DNA from 3 places in the Phytobacter palmae genome. Region 1 is predicted to be linked to each of the others. Evidence: predicted binding sites of a transcription regulator. Region 1 holds the regulator's gene; each other region holds the start of a gene.
What was found. Region 1 encodes CRP, which controls carbon source genes, mostly activating them, when cyclic AMP is high. Its sites were predicted from a motif close to ATGTGANNNNNNTCACAT; they were not measured.
Positions count from the first base shown of each region.

Region 2: AAIG39_RS24025 (maltoporin) is a predicted target of CRP. The motif match lies at 2,572-2,589, and genes of this name have one in related genera.
Region 3: garD (galactarate dehydratase) is a predicted target of CRP. The motif match lies at 2,848-2,865, and genes of this name have one in related genera.

Region 1 is NZ_JBCIVJ010000002.1:25,808-31,455, forward strand. Features, by position in the region: gene AAIG39_RS02830 (phosphoribulokinase) at 1-77, shown strand, start outside; gene AAIG39_RS02835 (OsmC family protein) at 201-605, opposite strand; gene crp (cAMP-activated global transcriptional regulator CRP) at 915-1,547, shown strand; gene AAIG39_RS02845 (YccS/YhfK family putative transporter) at 1,601-3,679, shown strand; gene argD (bifunctional acetylornithine/succinyldiaminopimelate transaminase) at 3,676-4,896, opposite strand; gene pabA (aminodeoxychorismate synthase component 2) at 4,976-5,548, opposite strand; gene AAIG39_RS02860 (putative adenosine monophosphate-protein transferase Fic) at 5,579-5,648, opposite strand, start outside.
Region 2 is NZ_JBCIVJ010000035.1:7,228-12,875, reverse strand. Features, by position in the region: gene AAIG39_RS24040 (FAD-dependent oxidoreductase) at 1-623, opposite strand, end outside; gene AAIG39_RS24035 (MarR family winged helix-turn-helix transcriptional regulator) at 701-1,156, shown strand; gene AAIG39_RS24030 (LacI family DNA-binding transcriptional regulator) at 1,337-2,410, opposite strand; gene AAIG39_RS24025 (maltoporin) at 2,680-3,945, shown strand; gene AAIG39_RS24020 (PTS sugar transporter subunit IIB) at 4,190-4,510, opposite strand; gene AAIG39_RS24015 (beta-galactosidase) at 4,578-5,648, opposite strand, start outside.
Region 3 is NZ_JBCIVJ010000011.1:118,185-123,832, reverse strand. Features, by position in the region: gene garR (2-hydroxy-3-oxopropionate reductase) at 1-398, opposite strand, end outside; gene garL (2-dehydro-3-deoxyglucarate aldolase) at 434-1,204, opposite strand; gene AAIG39_RS14845 (MFS transporter) at 1,234-2,568, opposite strand; gene garD (galactarate dehydratase) at 2,992-4,563, shown strand; gene AAIG39_RS14835 (class II fructose-bisphosphate aldolase) at 4,696-4,878, shown strand; gene rsmI (16S rRNA (cytidine(1402)-2'-O)-methyltransferase) at 5,191-5,648, opposite strand, start outside.

The DNA of each region.
Region 1 (5,648 bases):
GGAAAATGGGACTGGCGATGGAGCTCATCATGACCCCGCTGGTACAGCGGTTGATGGAAGGGAAGAAAATTCAGTAGCCTTGCGGCGGACACAATATCTTCCCCCGCCAGGTGTAGCCCCGGAAAGCGTAGCGCCACCGGGGAAAAGGTCGAATGCGCTACGCTTATCCGACTTACCTGCTTAGCCTTTGAAAGCGGTTCTCAGGCCTCAATCACTTCATACGAATGCGTGATTTTCACCGCCTTCTCCAGCATTAACGCGACGGAGCAATATTTCTCGGCAGAGAGATCCACCGCACGCGATACCGCCGCCTCTTTCAGCTCCTTGCCGGTCACGATGAAGTGCAAGTTGATATGCGTAAACAGACGCGGAGCCTCTTCACGACGCTCTGAGGTCAGCTTCACTTCGCAATCTTTCACATCGTGGCGGCCTTTTTGCAGAATAGATACAACATCGATAGCGCTGCATCCTCCTGCTGCCATCAGCACCATTTCCATCGGGCTTGGGGCTTTGTCGCCTGAGTTACCATCCATCAGGATCTGGTGCCCGGACGCAGACTCGCCAAGGAACGTTAAACCTTCTACCCATTTCACTCGAGCTTGCATTTTTAATTCACTCCGGAGTTACAGTTTTCTTTACAGATTACGCGTACATAAGAAAACTCGCAACGGAAGGCGACCTGCGTCAAGCTGAAGCGAGACACCAGGAGACAGGCGACAAAAGCTATGCTAAAACAATCGGGATGCTACAGTGATACATTGATGTTATGTATGTATGCAGAGGACATCACATATTACAGGCCGCAGGCATGTCTGACGGTCCACTTCCCAGGTATGGGGAAGATAGATTGCAACCCCGGACGCGATATGTGAATCCAGCGTCTGGAGCCAGCTTATAACAGAGGATAACCGCGCATGGTGCTTGGCAAACCGCAAACAGACCCGACTCTCGAATGGTTCTTGTCTCATTGCCACATTCATAAGTACCCATCGAAGAGCACGCTGATTCACCAGGGTGAAAAAGCGGAAACGTTGTATTACATCGTCAAAGGCTCAGTGGCTGTGCTAATCAAGGATGAAGAAGGTAAAGAGATGATCCTCTCTTACCTTAACCAGGGAGATTTTATCGGTGAACTGGGTCTGTTCGAAGAGGGTCAGGAGCGCAGTGCATGGGTACGCGCCAAAACCGCTTGTGAAGTGGCCGAAATCTCCTATAAAAAATTCCGTCAATTAATTCAGGTGAACCCGGATATCCTGATGCGTTTGTCTTCTCAGATGGCGCGTCGTCTGCAGGTCACCTCAGAAAAAGTCGGCAACCTCGCCTTCCTTGATGTGACAGGCCGTATCGCACAGACGCTGCTGAATCTGGCGAAACAGCCGGATGCAATGACCCACCCGGACGGTATGCAAATTAAAATTACCCGTCAGGAAATTGGTCAGATCGTTGGCTGCTCCCGCGAAACTGTCGGTCGTATCCTGAAAATGCTGGAAGATCAAAACCTGATCTCCGCGCACGGTAAAACCATCGTCGTGTACGGTACACGTTAATTCTCAAGCGGCGCGTCGCCCTTAACGATGCGCCGTTTTTGTCTCTCTTTTCCATGTGGCGCAGGCTGATTTATCACCCCGAAATCAACTATGCACTGCGACAAACGCTGGTGTTATGCCTCCCTGTGACCGTGGGTCTCATCGCGGGCCGTCTCGATCTCGGTTTGTTGTTTTCCCTTGTTCCTGCCTGCTGCAATATTGCCGGTCTGGATACGCTGCATAAACGTTTCTTCAAACGTGTCTTCATCGGCGGCACTCTCTTCGCTGGCAGTAGCCTCACGGTACAGTTATTACTGACGCAAAATGTTCCGCTACCGCTGATCCTGACCGGATTAACGCTGGTCCTCGGCGTCACGGCAGAAATCAGCGCATTGCACGGGCGCCTGCTCCCCGCCTCGATCATTGCCGCCATCTTTACGCTCAGCCTCGCCGGTAGCATGCCCATCTGGGAACCGTTACTGATTTATGGTCTGGGGACACTGTGGTACGGCGCGTTTAACGCCTTCTGGTTCTGGCTGTGGCGGGAGCAACCGCTACGTGAATCATTGAGTCTGCTGTATCGCCAGCTGGCGGACTATTGCGAAGCAAAATACAGTTTGCTGACGCAGCATGTCGATCCCGAAAAAGCCCTTCCGCCACTACTGGCGCGCCAGCAAAAAGCGGTGGATATGATCAGCCAGTGTTACCAACAGCTGCATATGCTGGCGGCGAATAATAACAACGACTACAAGCGGTTACGCCGCGTTTTCCAGGTAGCTCTCGACTTACAGGAACATATTGCCGTTAGTCTGCACCAACCGCAGGAAGTACAGGAGCTGGTTGAACGCAGCCATGCCGAAGAGGTTATCCGCTGGAATGCGCAAACCGTGGCCGCGCGGTTACGTGTGATCGCCGATGATATTCTTTATCACCGCTATCCCAAACGCTTCAATATGGATAAACAGATTGGCGCACTCGAGAAAATTGCCCGCCAGCACCCGGATAATCCGGTCGGCCATTTTTGCGCCTGGCATTTCAGCCAGATAGCCCGAGTTCTGCGTACCCAGCGTCCACTGTATGTGCGAGACCTGATGGAAGAGAAGCAGCGTCGCTTGCCCCTGCTCCCGGCACTCAAAAGCTATCTGTCGTTCAAATCCTCAGCCTTACGTAATTCGGCACGAATTAGCGTCATGCTCAGTATTGCCAGCCTGATGGGCAGTGCGCTGCATCTTCCAAAACCCTACTGGATAATGATGACGGTGATGTTTGTTACGCAAAACGGTTATGGCGCAACGCGCGTACGCATTCTGCACCGGGCGGCAGGCACCATGGCCGGATTGATCATTGCCGGCGCGACGCTGCACTACCACGTACCGGAAGGCTTCACGCTGACCGCGATGCTGATCGTGACGCTGGTGAGTTATCTGATTATCCGCAAAAGCTACGGCTGGGCGATGGTGGGCTTTACCCTTACCGCGGTATACACGCTCCAGTTACTCACACTCAATGGTGACCAGTTTATTGTTGCCCGTCTTATCGACACGTTGATCGGCTGCCTGATCGCTTTTGGCGGCATGGTTTGGCTATGGCCTCAATGGCAGAGCGGGCTGCTGCGAAAAAATGCCCACGACGCGCTGGAAACTTACCAGGATGCCATTCGGCTGATCCTGAGCGATGATCCGCAGGTTACTCCGTTGGCCTGGCAGCGCATGCGGGTAAACCAGGCACACAATGCGCTGTTTAACTCGCTCAATCAGGCCATGCAGGAGCCTGGCTTTGATACGCGTTATCTGGCAGAAATGAAGCTGTGGGTCACGCACAGCCAGTTTATTGTCGAACATATTAATGCAATGACGACGCTGGCGCGGGAACATACCATGCTCACCCCGGAACTGGCACAGCGATACCTGCAATCATGCGAAATTGCCCTGCAGCGCTGTCAACAGCGGCTGGAGTATGATAGTCCGGGAAGTTCAGGGGATGTGAATATTCTGGAAGCGCCGGAGAGTATGACGTATGGCCCAATGAGTACGCTGGAACAACATCTGCAGCGGATCCTGGGGCATCTGAACACCATGCACACCATCTCGTCGGTGGCATGGCGTCAGCGTCCACATCACGGCATCTGGTTAAATCGCCGCTTGCGGTCTTAAGCGTTAATGACTTTGGCTACTGCTTTCGCGAAGCGCAGCATCCCTTCTTCGATATCGTTTTCTTCAATGATAAGCGACGGCGCAAAACGCATCACATCAGGACCGGCGTTGAGTACCATTAGCCCTTCATCCGCCGAAGCGTAGAGGAAATCACGCGCACGGCCTTTGTACTGCGGTTTCAGCTCCGCACCGATCAACAGCCCCATGCCGCGAATTTCGCTGAACAGATCATACTTCGCGTTGATGTCTTGCAGATGTTTAACAAACAGTTCGCGTTTCTCATTTACGCCATTTAATACTTCTGGCGTATTAATAATGTCGAATGCCACACCGGCAACGGCACAGGCCAGCGGGTTACCGCCATAGGTTGAGCCGTGGGAGCCAGGATGAAATACGCTGGCGATCTCCTGGGTGGTGAGCATGGCGCTTACCGGGAAACCACCGCCGAGCGCTTTGGCGCTGGTCAGGATATCCGGGGTCACACCATAGTGCATATATGCGAACAAATCGCCGCTGCGTCCCATCCCACACTGCACTTCATCAAATACCAGCAGCGCGTTGTGTTCATCACACAGGTCACGCAATCCCTGTAAAAATTCAGGCGTTGCCGCCGTCACTCCGCCTTCGCCCTGAATCGGTTCAACCACTACCGCGCAGGTATGATCGTCCATGACCGCTTTCACCGCATGCAGGTCGTTATAGGGCACGTGAACGATATCCGCTGGTTTCGGACCAAAGCCGTCGGAATATTTCGGCTGACCGCCGACGGTCACAGTGAACAACGAACGGCCATGAAACGCATTGTGGAAAGCGATGATTTTGGTTTTATTGGGACTATGGCGGGTAGATGCATAATAACGCGCCAGCTTGAATGCTGTTTCGTTGGCTTCGGTGCCGGAGTTCATAAACACCACACGCTCGGCAAAGGTGGCGTCGATCAACTTACGCGCCAGGCGCAGTGCGGGTTCATTGGTAAACACATTGCTGATATGCCACAGTGTTTCGCCCTGCGTTTTTAACGCCTCCACCAGCGCCGGATGGCAATGCCCCAGCGCGGTAACTGCGATACCTCCTGCAAAATCAACGTACTCTTTTCCCTGCTGATCCCACACGCGGCTGCCTTTTCCTTTCACCGGAATAAATTCGGCCGGTGCGAAAATTGGTAGAATGACTTCGTCAAATGTTGCGCGCGTGATTGCACCCTGCTGAGTTGCCATGTAACCCCACCCTTTTTAAACAAGAAGTAGAAGTGAAAATATAATCACGAAATATGCATAAAAAATCACTCAATGGCAACTAAAAATCGGCGCGTTGCAAAAAGTTATTCAGTAACGCATGTCCTTGCTCGCTAAGAATACTTTCCGGGTGAAACTGCACCCCTTCCAGATCCCACTGACGATGACGAATCCCCATGATCTCTTGCTTCTCGCTCCATGCGGTCACCTCAAAGCACTCCGGTAACGAAGGCGGATCGATCAACAAAGAATGGTAGCGCGTCACGGTTAACGGGTTATTCAGGCCACGAAAAACCCCCTGCCCGTTATGGGTTACCGGAGAAGTTTTGCCATGCATAACCTGTTGTGCCCGGACAATGCGGGCGCCAAAGACCTGGGCGATAGCCTGGTGACCGAGGCAGACGCCGAGGATCGGCAGCCTGCCTGCATAGTGGCGAATAACCTCCAGCGAAATACCCGACTCATCAGGCGTACAGGGGCCCGGGGAGATCACGATTTTTCGCGGGGCCATAAGCGCAATATCCGCCAGTGTGATGTCATCATTACGCCTGACCTCGACCTGGGCGCCCAGCTCGCAAAAGTACTGATACAGGTTCCAGGTAAAAGAGTCGTAATTATCAATAAGCAGGATCATGGCGGCCTCATCATTTTAAGCCGCCCTATTCTACTCAGTTTCGACGGCTTCGCTTACCACTTTGCCGAAGATCTCACGCAGCGGTTGTAACTCCCCCATC
Region 2 (5,648 bases), on a different contig from region 1:
GCACCACCAAAGCTAAAAGCGGTCCCCTTTCCTGCGATGTCACTGATTCGCCCTGAGGGGTGATCAATCCAGCCTTCGAAAAAGGTAATACCCGTGTAAATCGGACGTTCCGCTGTCAGATAAGCCCTGACCCGCGACCAGGCGCCATCCGCACCGATGATAACGTCAGCTTCAAAGCGCCTGCCGTTGCTGAAAGTCAGCACATGCTTTCCGTTCAGGCCTGAGTCAAGGTGATGAAGTTTATGTCCCCACACAATAGTCTCTGCCAGGAGGCCACTCAGCAGCAGTTTTTTTAGCTCGCCGCGGTCAATTTCAGGTTTATCCATTTCACCTTCAGGAGCAATCATGTCGCCCTCAACTTCTCCGGTGCGATAGTTCAGCATCCGGCTTTCCTGATCCTCATACCTGGCTATTTTTATGAACTGCCCGAGCAGACCAGCTCTACGCAACGCCTCCTGTCCGCTGTCAGCATGCAGATCAAGTGAGCCCCCCTGACTGCGCGCAGAATCCGCAGACTCACCCTCGAATAGCGTTACGTTAAAACCGCGGCGCTGAAGTATAACGGCCGCCGTGAGACCCGCAGGGCCCCCACCGATGATGGCGATGCTAAGTTTGTCCGACACGCGTCTTTATCTCTGGCATTAAAACGTTTACTGTATAACCACAAAGTTGATATATCAACCCGAAGGCTGAATATAGTATGAACACCGCAGAGATTTCAGATGAAGAGTGGATGGCATGGCGCGGATTTCGTCGGCTTGCAGAGGTCATAACGGGCCGTATTGTCAGAGATATCAGTGATGCCACTGGCCTTTCCGGTCCGGATTTCATGATCCTTATGGCACTCATCAGAGACCCACATGGCGCGCTTTTACAGCGTGACTTGCTGGAGTACCTCGAATGGGATAAATCCCGGCTTTCACACCAGCTTTCACGTATGGCGTCACGAGAACTTGTGCAGAGAAGCCGTAACAACTCAGCAGGTATTTCGGTAAGCATTACGGAAACAGGACGTCAGCTACTCGCCACAGCACGACCGGTACACGCCAAAAGCGTGCGGCGGAATTTTCTCGATAAGCTGACGCCAGAAGATGTCAATGCGCTGATCGCTATCACGGGGCGGTTACGGCAGTCTGAGCGTGGTTTTATAAAGTGATCGTAAAAGCCTGCGCAGTAGAGAAGATTGCGCCGGTAGCTACCTGCCGACGCAATCTTCTCTTCCCTGCCTTATGCCAGCCGCATTTTACCAACCAGCCTGTTGGCGTTGTGCAAATGGATGGAGCAAAACGCGGCGGCTTTTGGTACGGAGTGCCTCAGCGTCAGTAGCAGACGTGAGTTACTTCCATAATTTATGTGCAATCTCCTGCAACTGGCGGGAGATATCCTGCAGATTAATCCCCTGCTCCTGCACTGCCCCGGTGGAGTGACGGACGATAAGCTTTGCCGGCAACACGGATGAACTGCGCGCCGAATCACCGTGGCCGCTATCAAGCAGGCGGCGCACCGCTTCCTTTCCCTGCAAATCGAGATCCAGCGAAACGGTGGTTAACGCCGGATGAAAGAACGAACTTTCATAGGTCCCGTCATAACCTACCACCGACTTCTCACCCGGAATGGCGACCTGGTGTTGATGAAATGCGCTAAGCACGCCAAGCGCCATCTGATCGTTTCCCACCAGCACAGCGGTGAAATTCGGTGTTTCACGTAACATCTGCAGCGCACCGGCGTAACCACTCTGCGCGTCCCAGGTGCCATGAAAAATGGTCACCGGTTTCAGCCCATAACTATTGAGCGTATCTAACCAGCTTTTTAACCGCAGATTGGCCGACACGGAGGTTTCCGGTCCGGCCAGCAGTGCAATCTCCCGGTGACCCAGTTCATAGAGATGTTTGACGCTCGCACGGGTGCCATCCGCCGGGTTAAACGAAACGTTAAACACAGAACTGTAGGGATCGACATCCAGGAACAGGCAGACAATATCATCGTTGTCAGAGGCGATACGTTGCGCCTCTTCTGTCTCCAGCGGCACGTTGATAATGACCTTGTCCACCAGTTGCGACTTGAGTTCGTTAATGGCGGATTGAATGTCTTGATTGACGTTCTCATCGATCATTGAAATCAATACCTGGTAGCCATCGAGGTTAGCATAGCGTTTCACCGCTGCCGCCACCTGTGAAGGGGCATGGAGTGCCAGAGAGGTGGTCACCAGACCGATGGTCTGGCTTTGCTTACCCACCAGCTGCTGCGCCAGTCGGTTCGGTACATAACGCAATAACTCTATGGATTTCTCTACTTTTAAACGCGTGGCTTCGGATACATTGGCAGATTTGTTGAGTACCCTGGACACGGTCTGGTAGGAGACGCCCGCATGACGGGCTACGTCTTCCAGCGTTGCACTTTTAGACTTCATGGTCCGGTTCCTTATGTTGTTATACGCCAAGTGTAACAGGGGCGACCTGAAAAAACGCTCACCACGCATCCCCCTTGCTTCATCTTAACAACAAAAGTATGACGCTCACAACTCAAGACACTGTGAACAGATTCGCTAATGGTAACAAAAAACGCTGATTTATTTGCAGTTAATCACATATTCACAATCGTTAGTTTGCCTGTTTTTACATTTAGGCATTTTATGACACTGCTTATGTGAACGTAATACAAAACAATAAGAGGAATGATATGAACACTACGCTACGCACTCTCTCTCTTGCGTTAGCCACTGCGCTGACTTCGACTTCTTTGCTGGCTGCGACATCTGTCCCTATCGACTTTCACGGCTACCTGCGCGGCGGTGTAGGCGTCTCCGGCGATGGCGGACAGGTTGAGTGGCAAAAGAACAAACTGGGTCGCCTCGGTAACGAAACCGACACCTACGGCGAGCTGGAGCTGGGTTCTGAGGTCTATAAAAAAGATGACGTGAGTTTTTACCTCGACAGTATGGTCAGCATGGTTTCCGACGGTTCTAACGACAACGAAACCACCATTGGCGACGACGCGCAGTTCGGCCTGCGCCAGCTGAACCTGCAAATTAAAGGGCTTATCCCCAACGATCCCAATGCGGTCATCTGGGGCGGTAAACGTTACTACCAGCGCCACGACCTGCATATCATCGATACCAAATACTGGAATATTTCCGGTTCCGGCGCAGGGATCGAAAACTACAGCGTCGGGCCAGGTGCGGTCTCGGTGGCCTGGATCCGGGGTGATGCCAACGATGTTGATTACCGCGTCGATAACGACAATGACGTTAATATCAACTATATCGACCTTCGCTATGCGGGCTGGAAGCCGTGGTCAGGCGCCTGGACAGAGTTCGGCATTGACTACGCTATGCCTAATCCGACCAAAAAACAGAAAGAGTACGGCGGATTATACGAAGCCGATGACGGCGTGATGGTGACCGGCGAAATCAGCCAGGACATGCTTGGCGGCTACAATAAACTGGTGCTGCAATATGCCAACAAAGGGCTGGCGCAGAACATGGTATCGCAGGGCGGCGGCTGGTATGACATGTGGCATTATGTGAACGACGCCAGCGGTTACCGCGTGATCAACACCGGACTCATCCCGATTACCAGTAAGTTCTCGCTGAACCACGTACTGACTTACGGCTCTGCTAACGACATTACGGAATATACCGACAAAACCCGCCTGGTTTCACTGGTGGGCCGCGCGCAGTATCAGATGACTAACTATGTGCGCCTGATTGGTGAAGTCGGCGGGTTCTACCAGAAAGATGACTACAAAAACGGCAGCCACTACAAGCAGAGCGGCGAAAAATACACTTTCGCGGTTGGTCTGGCAGATGGCCCGGAATTTATGTCACGTCCTGAATTACGCGTATTTGCTTCCTATTTAAATGATTCGGAAAATGGAAAATCATTCGAAGATGGAACCAAAAATAATACATGGAACTTTGGCGTACAGGTTGAAGCCTGGTGGTAAATAAACATATCTTTCCCGTTATCGCGTAATTGGCTGAATTTGTTAACTGCGGTCGCTTATTTAAATAAGCCCCCGGACATTTCCTGTGCCTCGTCGCGATATAACGCGAAATGACCCTGTTTATTAATGCGTTACCCTCGTTATTTATCTCCGAGAACTGCCAGGCTCTTGCCTGTCAGAATTTATATTGTCATTGCTTTTCTTTTATCTATTTCGGGATACCCTTACGGGTATCCCTTTTTATTTATGTGCGTGAAAAGAAATGCTCATCCAGTAACTTGCGCAGCGCATCTGACTGCTTGCCAAATATTGCATGCACCTGCTGACCGAGAATAATCACCCCCAGCGCCCCTTCATGTTGCAGCGCCTGAGAATCCACAATCGCCAGATCTTTTACCGTTACGCGTAAACGGGTCAGACAGGCATCGACATTTTCAATATTCTCCGCACCGCCAAAAGCCTGCGCCAGCCGCTGGATTAATTGCAGCTCGGCATCGCTGATGGGCACCGCCGCGGCATTTTTTGGTTCAGAGAAGTAGCGCAGGAAAGATTTAAGACTCACCATCATCGACTCCGGATTTTCGACAGATAAAAAAAAGCCTGCCCGAATGGGCAGGCGCATAAGTCAGACTTTACGCCTGACGGCGAACAACACGGCAATCCCACGGCGTCAGCGTCAGCGAACCGCTGACCGACGCGGCAGACAAACAATCCTGATAGCCTTGCGGCAGGGTTATCGTCTGCTGCTGAGCGCTAAAGTTCTGGATAAAGACAAACGTGGTTTCCCCGTCAGTGCGCGCAGTAGCCACAACACCCGGTGGGAAATCCTGCTCAACGGCGCGCGGCAGCGCCAGTTCGTCAATAAGGCTGGCAAAGAAATCACGCTGGAACGCCAGGTCGTTGCGTGATGCTACGTGCCACGCCTTACCTTTGCCGAACTGATTAACCGTCACTGCCGGACGACCGGCATAGAAATCATCCCTATAAGTGGCCAGCGGTTTTGCGCTCTCCACATGAATCAGTTCACACAGATGACGCACCTGATATGGCCCCTGTAAGCCGGCATCGTTCCCCGCCAGCCCCTGCACCAGATTGCGCTCATTGTCATCCAGACAGTCTATCTCCTCGGCCCAGACACCAGTCAGTTTGCGTAGCGGGCCAGGGAAGCCACCGAGAAAGCAGAGATCGCTCTCGTTCACCACTCCGGTCCAGTAGGACGTGACCAGATGCCCACCCGCCGCGACAAACGCCTCGGCGCGCTCAGCAAAGCCCTCCCGTACCATGTAAAGCATGGGGGCGATCACCAGTTGATAACGACTCAGATCCGCGTCGGCGTTAATGACATCCACCGCAATGCCTTTCTCCCAGAACGGGCGGTAGTGTTCATTAACCGTTTTTTCATACTCCATACCTTTATTGCGCGGCCCTTCGGCGTCGTCCAGCGCCCAGCGGTTTTGCTGGTCAAAGATGACAGCCACACGCGCATCGGTGCGACACCCCATCACCGGAGAGAGTTTTTCGAGCATGTCGCCCAGCGCGCATACTTCACGCCCGACACGGGTATCAAGATGGCCCACATGATCAATGATCGCACCGTGGAACTTCTCTACCGAACCGCGACTTTTACGCCACTGGAAGTACTGCACCGAATCCGCGCCGTGCGCCACTGCCTGTAACGAAGACAAAATGTGCATCCCCGGCTT
Region 3 (5,648 bases), on a different contig from region 1:
GTGCCGTCGATAGCTTTCGGTTCACCGCCACTTACCGGCGCGTCCAGCATTTCGATACCTTTTGCTTTCAGACCTTCGCTGATTTCACGGCTGGCCAGCGGAGCAATCGAGCTCATATCGATCAGAACAGTACCCGGTTTTGCGCCTTCAATGATGCCACCTTCGCCCAGCGCAACTTCTTTCACGTGCGGGGAGTTCGGCAGCATGGTGATGATCACATCACACTGTTCTGCAATAGCTTTTGCGCTGGTGGCGGCTTCTGCACCAGCGGCGATCAGTTCAGCGACCACATCTGCATTGCGGTCGGAGACCACCAGTGAGTAACCTGCTTTAATGAGGTTTTTACTCATTGGTTTACCCATGATGCCAAGGCCAATGAAACCAACTTTCATCGTCATAATTGCGTCTCTCTCTTTATCCAGTGGTGGTTTGATTATTTTTTAAAGGTATCAGCCAGTTTCTGCGTACCCGCACGGAACACGCCCAGATCGCTGCCAACAGCAACGATGGTCGCTCCCCATTCCAGATAGCGACGGGCATCTGCTTCAACAGGCGCCAGGATACCGCTCGGTTTGCCGTGCGCTTTTGCACGCGCAAAAATATGTTCGATGGTGCGCTGTACTTCCGGGTGCCCGGCGTTGCCGATATAACCCAGAGTTGCCGCAAGGTCGCTTGGACCAACGAATACGCCGTCAACGCCGTCGGTTTTGAGGATAGCGTCGAGGTTATCCACGCCCTCCTGGCTTTCGATCTGCACGATGATGGTGATGTTTTTGTTCGACTGTGCGAAGTAATCCGGTACGGTGCCGAACATATTGGCGCGGTGAGACACGGACACGCCGCGGATCCCTTCTGGCGGGTAACGGGTTGCCGCAACGGCGTTTGCTGCTTCTTCTGCCGTTTCAACGAACGGGACGAGGAAATTGTAGAAACCGATATCCAGCAGACGCTTGATCACAACCGGATCGTTCGTCGGGATACGTACCACCGGTGCGCTGGCGCTACCTTTCAGTGCCATCAACTGCGGTACAAAAGAGAGCACGTCATTCGGGGCGTGTTCACCGTCCAACAGCAGCCAGTCAAAACCTGCCAGGCCCAGAACCTCAGTGCTGATATGACTACCCAGCGCCGACCAACAACCGATCTGAACCTGATTTGCCGCCAGAGCAGCTTTAAATTTGTTCGGGAAGATATCGTTACTCATCTTTTGCACCTTAATTTTTAAGCCGTTGCTTACTTTTTCAATTCCATACGTTTGATGTCGCCCACCACAAACAGGTAGCAAACCATCATCATCAGGGCCGAGCAGCCGACAAAAATCAGCGCCCCGTTGAACGAATGCAACTCTTTGACCATGTACCCAATCACCAGCGGGGTCACAATCGATGCCACATTTCCGAACACGTTAAACACGCCGCCGCACAGACCGACAATTTCTTTCGGTGCGATATCGGAGATAACCGGCCAGCCTAACGCGCCAAAACCTTTACCGAAGAATGCCAGGGCCATCAATGCGATAACCAGTACGGTGTTGTCGGTGTAGTTACACAGAATGATGCTGGAAGCCAACAACATCCCAACAACGATGGGGAATTTACGCGCCATGGTCAAAGTGCAACCACGCTTAATCAGGTAGTCCGAGAAGAGACCGCCCAGCACTCCACCACCAAAGCCACACAGGGCGGGAATGGACGCGACAAAACCCACTTTCAAAATTGACATGCCCTTATCCTGCACCAGGTAAATCGGAAACCAGGTCAGGAAAAACCATGTGATGGTGTTCAGGAAATATTGACCAAAGAACACGCCAAGCATCATACGGCTGGATAACAGTTGCCTGATGTAATCCAGTTTCGGGCCGGATTGCTTATCGCTGTCGGTTTTTTTGTGGTCCATATCGACCACCGCGCCGTTAGCAGAAATATAATCCAGCTCTTCGCGGGTCATACGCGGATGGTCGGTTGGGTTATGGATGTACTTAACCCAGGCTGCCGTCAGCACAAAACCAATCACGCCCATGACAGTGAAGACATGTTCCCAGCCCCATGCGAAGGTCAGCCAACCCAGTAGCGGGGAGAACAGTGCGAGCGAAAAATACTGCGCCGCGTTAAAAATCGCCGAAGCGGTACCGCGCTCTTTTGCCGGGAACCAGGCCGCCACAATACGGGCGTTTGCCGGGAAAGAAGGTGCTTCGGAGAAGCCCAGCATAAAGCGCATGATAAACATCGAGACCCCAGCCCATGCGAGCGGGAACACGTCGACAAAACCTTGCAAGAAGGTAAAAAGCGACCAAAAGAACAGGCTCCAGGTATACACCTTTTTCGAGCCATAGCGGTCAAGTAACCAGCCGCCTGGGATCTGCATCAGCAGGTACGCCCAGCCAAACGCAGAAAAAATGTAACCCATCGATACCGAGTCAAGATGCAACTCTTTCGCGACATCGGTCCCCGCAATGGAGAGCGTGGCGCGGTCCGCGTAGTTAACTGCTGTGACAATAAATATAATGAGCAGAATTAAATAGCGAGTTGGTATTCCCCTTTTTACCTCAATTGAACTTTGCACAGACATATCATTTCCTCGGGTGCTGCTTAGATTTTAAAATATATTTTTCTTGATATGTAATTTACCCGACATATAAAAAGAAACTCTCGAAGAATAATATCGGGAAATAGCATGTTTATATTTTATTACCGCACAGTATAATCACCGCCAATCGGTCGCGCACTGGCGGTTTGCTCAATTTTAACGTGGGCCAGTAAGATTATTTTGAGCATATGCACACATAGCTGGGCGCTGATGCACAGATCTGGTAATTCGAATCCTTATAGGGCACCTAACCACGAAGATAAGTGATTTAGATCACATTTTGATCTTGAAACTCCTGACATTCTTATTCCATCAAATGATTTTTGTATTTCTGATAATTAAAGAACATCCCCTCTTTATTTTTTTGAGTAATGCATCGTATCGTTAGCTGGAGATTACTTGATAATGGCCGACATTGAAATTAGACAGCAGTCGCCTACGGCGTTTTATATTAAAGTACACGACACCGATAATGTCGCTATCATCGTTAATGACAATGGATTAAAAGCGGGCACCCGTTTTCCGGATGGTCTCGAATTAATTGAGCATATCCCGCAAGGCCATAAAGTTGCGCTGGTAGATATTCCTCATCACGGGGAAATCATCCGGTACGGTGAAGTTATCGGTTATGCAGTACGTGATATTGCGCGCGGCAGCTGGATTGACGAATCCACCGTCGAATTACCGAAAGCGCCGCCATTGAATACACTGCCCCTGGCGACGAAAGTGCCAGAACCATTGCCGCCGCTGGAAGGTTATACCTTCGAAGGTTATCGCAACGCCGATGGCAGCGTCGGTACCAAAAATCTCCTCGGCATCACCACCAGCGTGCATTGTGTGGCGGGGGTGGTCGACTATGTGGTGAAAATTATTGAACGCGACCTGCTACCGAAGTACCCGAATGTGGATGGCGTGGTCGGCCTGAACCATCTGTACGGCTGTGGCGTCGCCATTAACGCACCGGCAGCCGTTGTGCCTATCCGTACCATTCACAACATCGCGCTGAACCCCAACTTTGGCGGTGAAGTGATGGTGATCGGTCTGGGCTGTGAAAAACTGCAACCTGAGCGCCTGCTCCAGGGTACAGAAGATGTGAAATCGATTCCGGTAGACGATGCCAGTATTGTCCGTCTGCAGGATGAACATCATGTCGGTTTCAAATCTATGGTTGACGATATTTTGCAGGTTGCAGTTCGTCATCTGGAAAAACTGAACCAACGCCAGCGCGAAACCTGCCCGGCTTCTGAACTGGTTGTCGGCATGCAGTGTGGTGGTAGCGACGCCTTCTCCGGTGTGACCGCAAATCCGGCAGTTGGTTATGCCTCTGACCTGCTTATACGTTGCGGTGGCACGGTCATGTTCTCCGAAGTGACCGAAGTGCGTGATGCCATTCACCTCCTTACGCCGCGTGCCATCAATGAAGAAGTGGGCAAGCGCCTGCTGGAAGAGATGGCCTGGTATGACAACTACCTTGATATGGGGCAAACGGACCGTAGTGCTAACCCATCTCCGGGGAATAAAAAGGGCGGTCTGGCAAACGTAGTGGAAAAAGCGCTGGGCTCGATTGCGAAATCGGGTAAGAGCGCCATTTCCGAAGTGCTTTCGCCCGGTCAACGCCCGACCAAACGTGGTCTGATTTATGCGGCAACGCCAGCCAGTGACTTTGTCTGCGGCACGCAACAGGTGGCTTCCGGTATCACCGTTCAGGTATTCACCACCGGACGTGGTACGCCGTACGGCCTGATGGCGGTGCCGGTCATCAAGATGGCGACCCGTACTGAACTGGCAAACCGTTGGTATGATTTGATGGATATCAACGCAGGGACTATCGCAACGGGCGAAGAGACTATCGAGGAGGTGGGCTGGAAGCTGTTCCACTTTATCCTTGATGTCGCAAGCGGCCGCAAGAAAACCTTTTCTGATCAATGGGGTTTGCACAACCAACTGGCTGTGTTTAACCCGGCTCCGGTGACCTGATTCATCAATATACCTCAACGTTTAGCATGGCTTCGGCCATGCTTTTTTTTATTGTTTTTTCGTCTCCATAAACTTTCGAAAACCTCCTTTCTGAGAGAACAAACGAAAGGTTTCAGAGACAGAAAGTACATTATGTCGACGACAGGGGGACTTAACAAAGCGCAGCAAAAAGGTCACGCCACTCTGACATTCAAGATCCACAATTTTGAAATGTTACTGGTGGTGGTAGATACCGCAGCGGAATCGCATTCCCCTCTTATTATTGCGGACACGCCGGGAAGTATCTGTAGTTGCAGAGCATCAGTGCCGATCTGATGTTTGTGGGCCGGATGGCACTGATACTACCAACGGCATTACCAATTCGATTAGCGGCGTGATGGCGGTACCGCACGCCTGCAAGTTCAGTCGCTACAGGGTTTAATCAGGTGTTGCCGCTGAAGATAGCGAGAAGGATAAAGCAGTGCTGAATAAGTTGGGTAAGAAAGTTGTGATTGTTTAGCGCACCCGCTGCGCTAACCGTAACGAAAACAGCCATGGTATGAATAACATGGCTGCCTCGGTGGAAAGATCGGGGTACGTCAAAAGAAAATCGCCCGGATATAACCCTGCTATGCCCAGGCAGAAAAGCTACGCCTCGCCCTGCTGCTCCAGCGCGTATTTATAGAGCGCGTTTTTCTTCACGCCGTGGATTTCCGCAGCCAGCGCAGCGGCTTTTTTCAGGGGAAGTTCAGCCTGCAGCAATGCCAGCGTGCGCAGCGCATCGGCGGGTAAGGCATCTTCCTGTGCCTTGTGGCCTTCAACGATCAGCACCATCTCGCCCTTGCGGCGGTTTTCGTCCTCTTTCACCCATGCCAGCAACTCCCCTACCGGCGCGCCATAAATCGACTCCCAGGTTTTGGTCAGCTCGCGGGCCAGCACCACGTAACGTGATTCGCCCAGCACAGTGACGATATCCTCCAGGCTTTCCAGCAGGCGATGCGTTGATTCATAAAAAATGAGCGTACGCGGTTCTGTCTCCAGCGATTTTAAGGTGTCGCGACGCCCTTTCGATTTCGCCGGCAGAAACCCCTCGTAACAAAAACGAT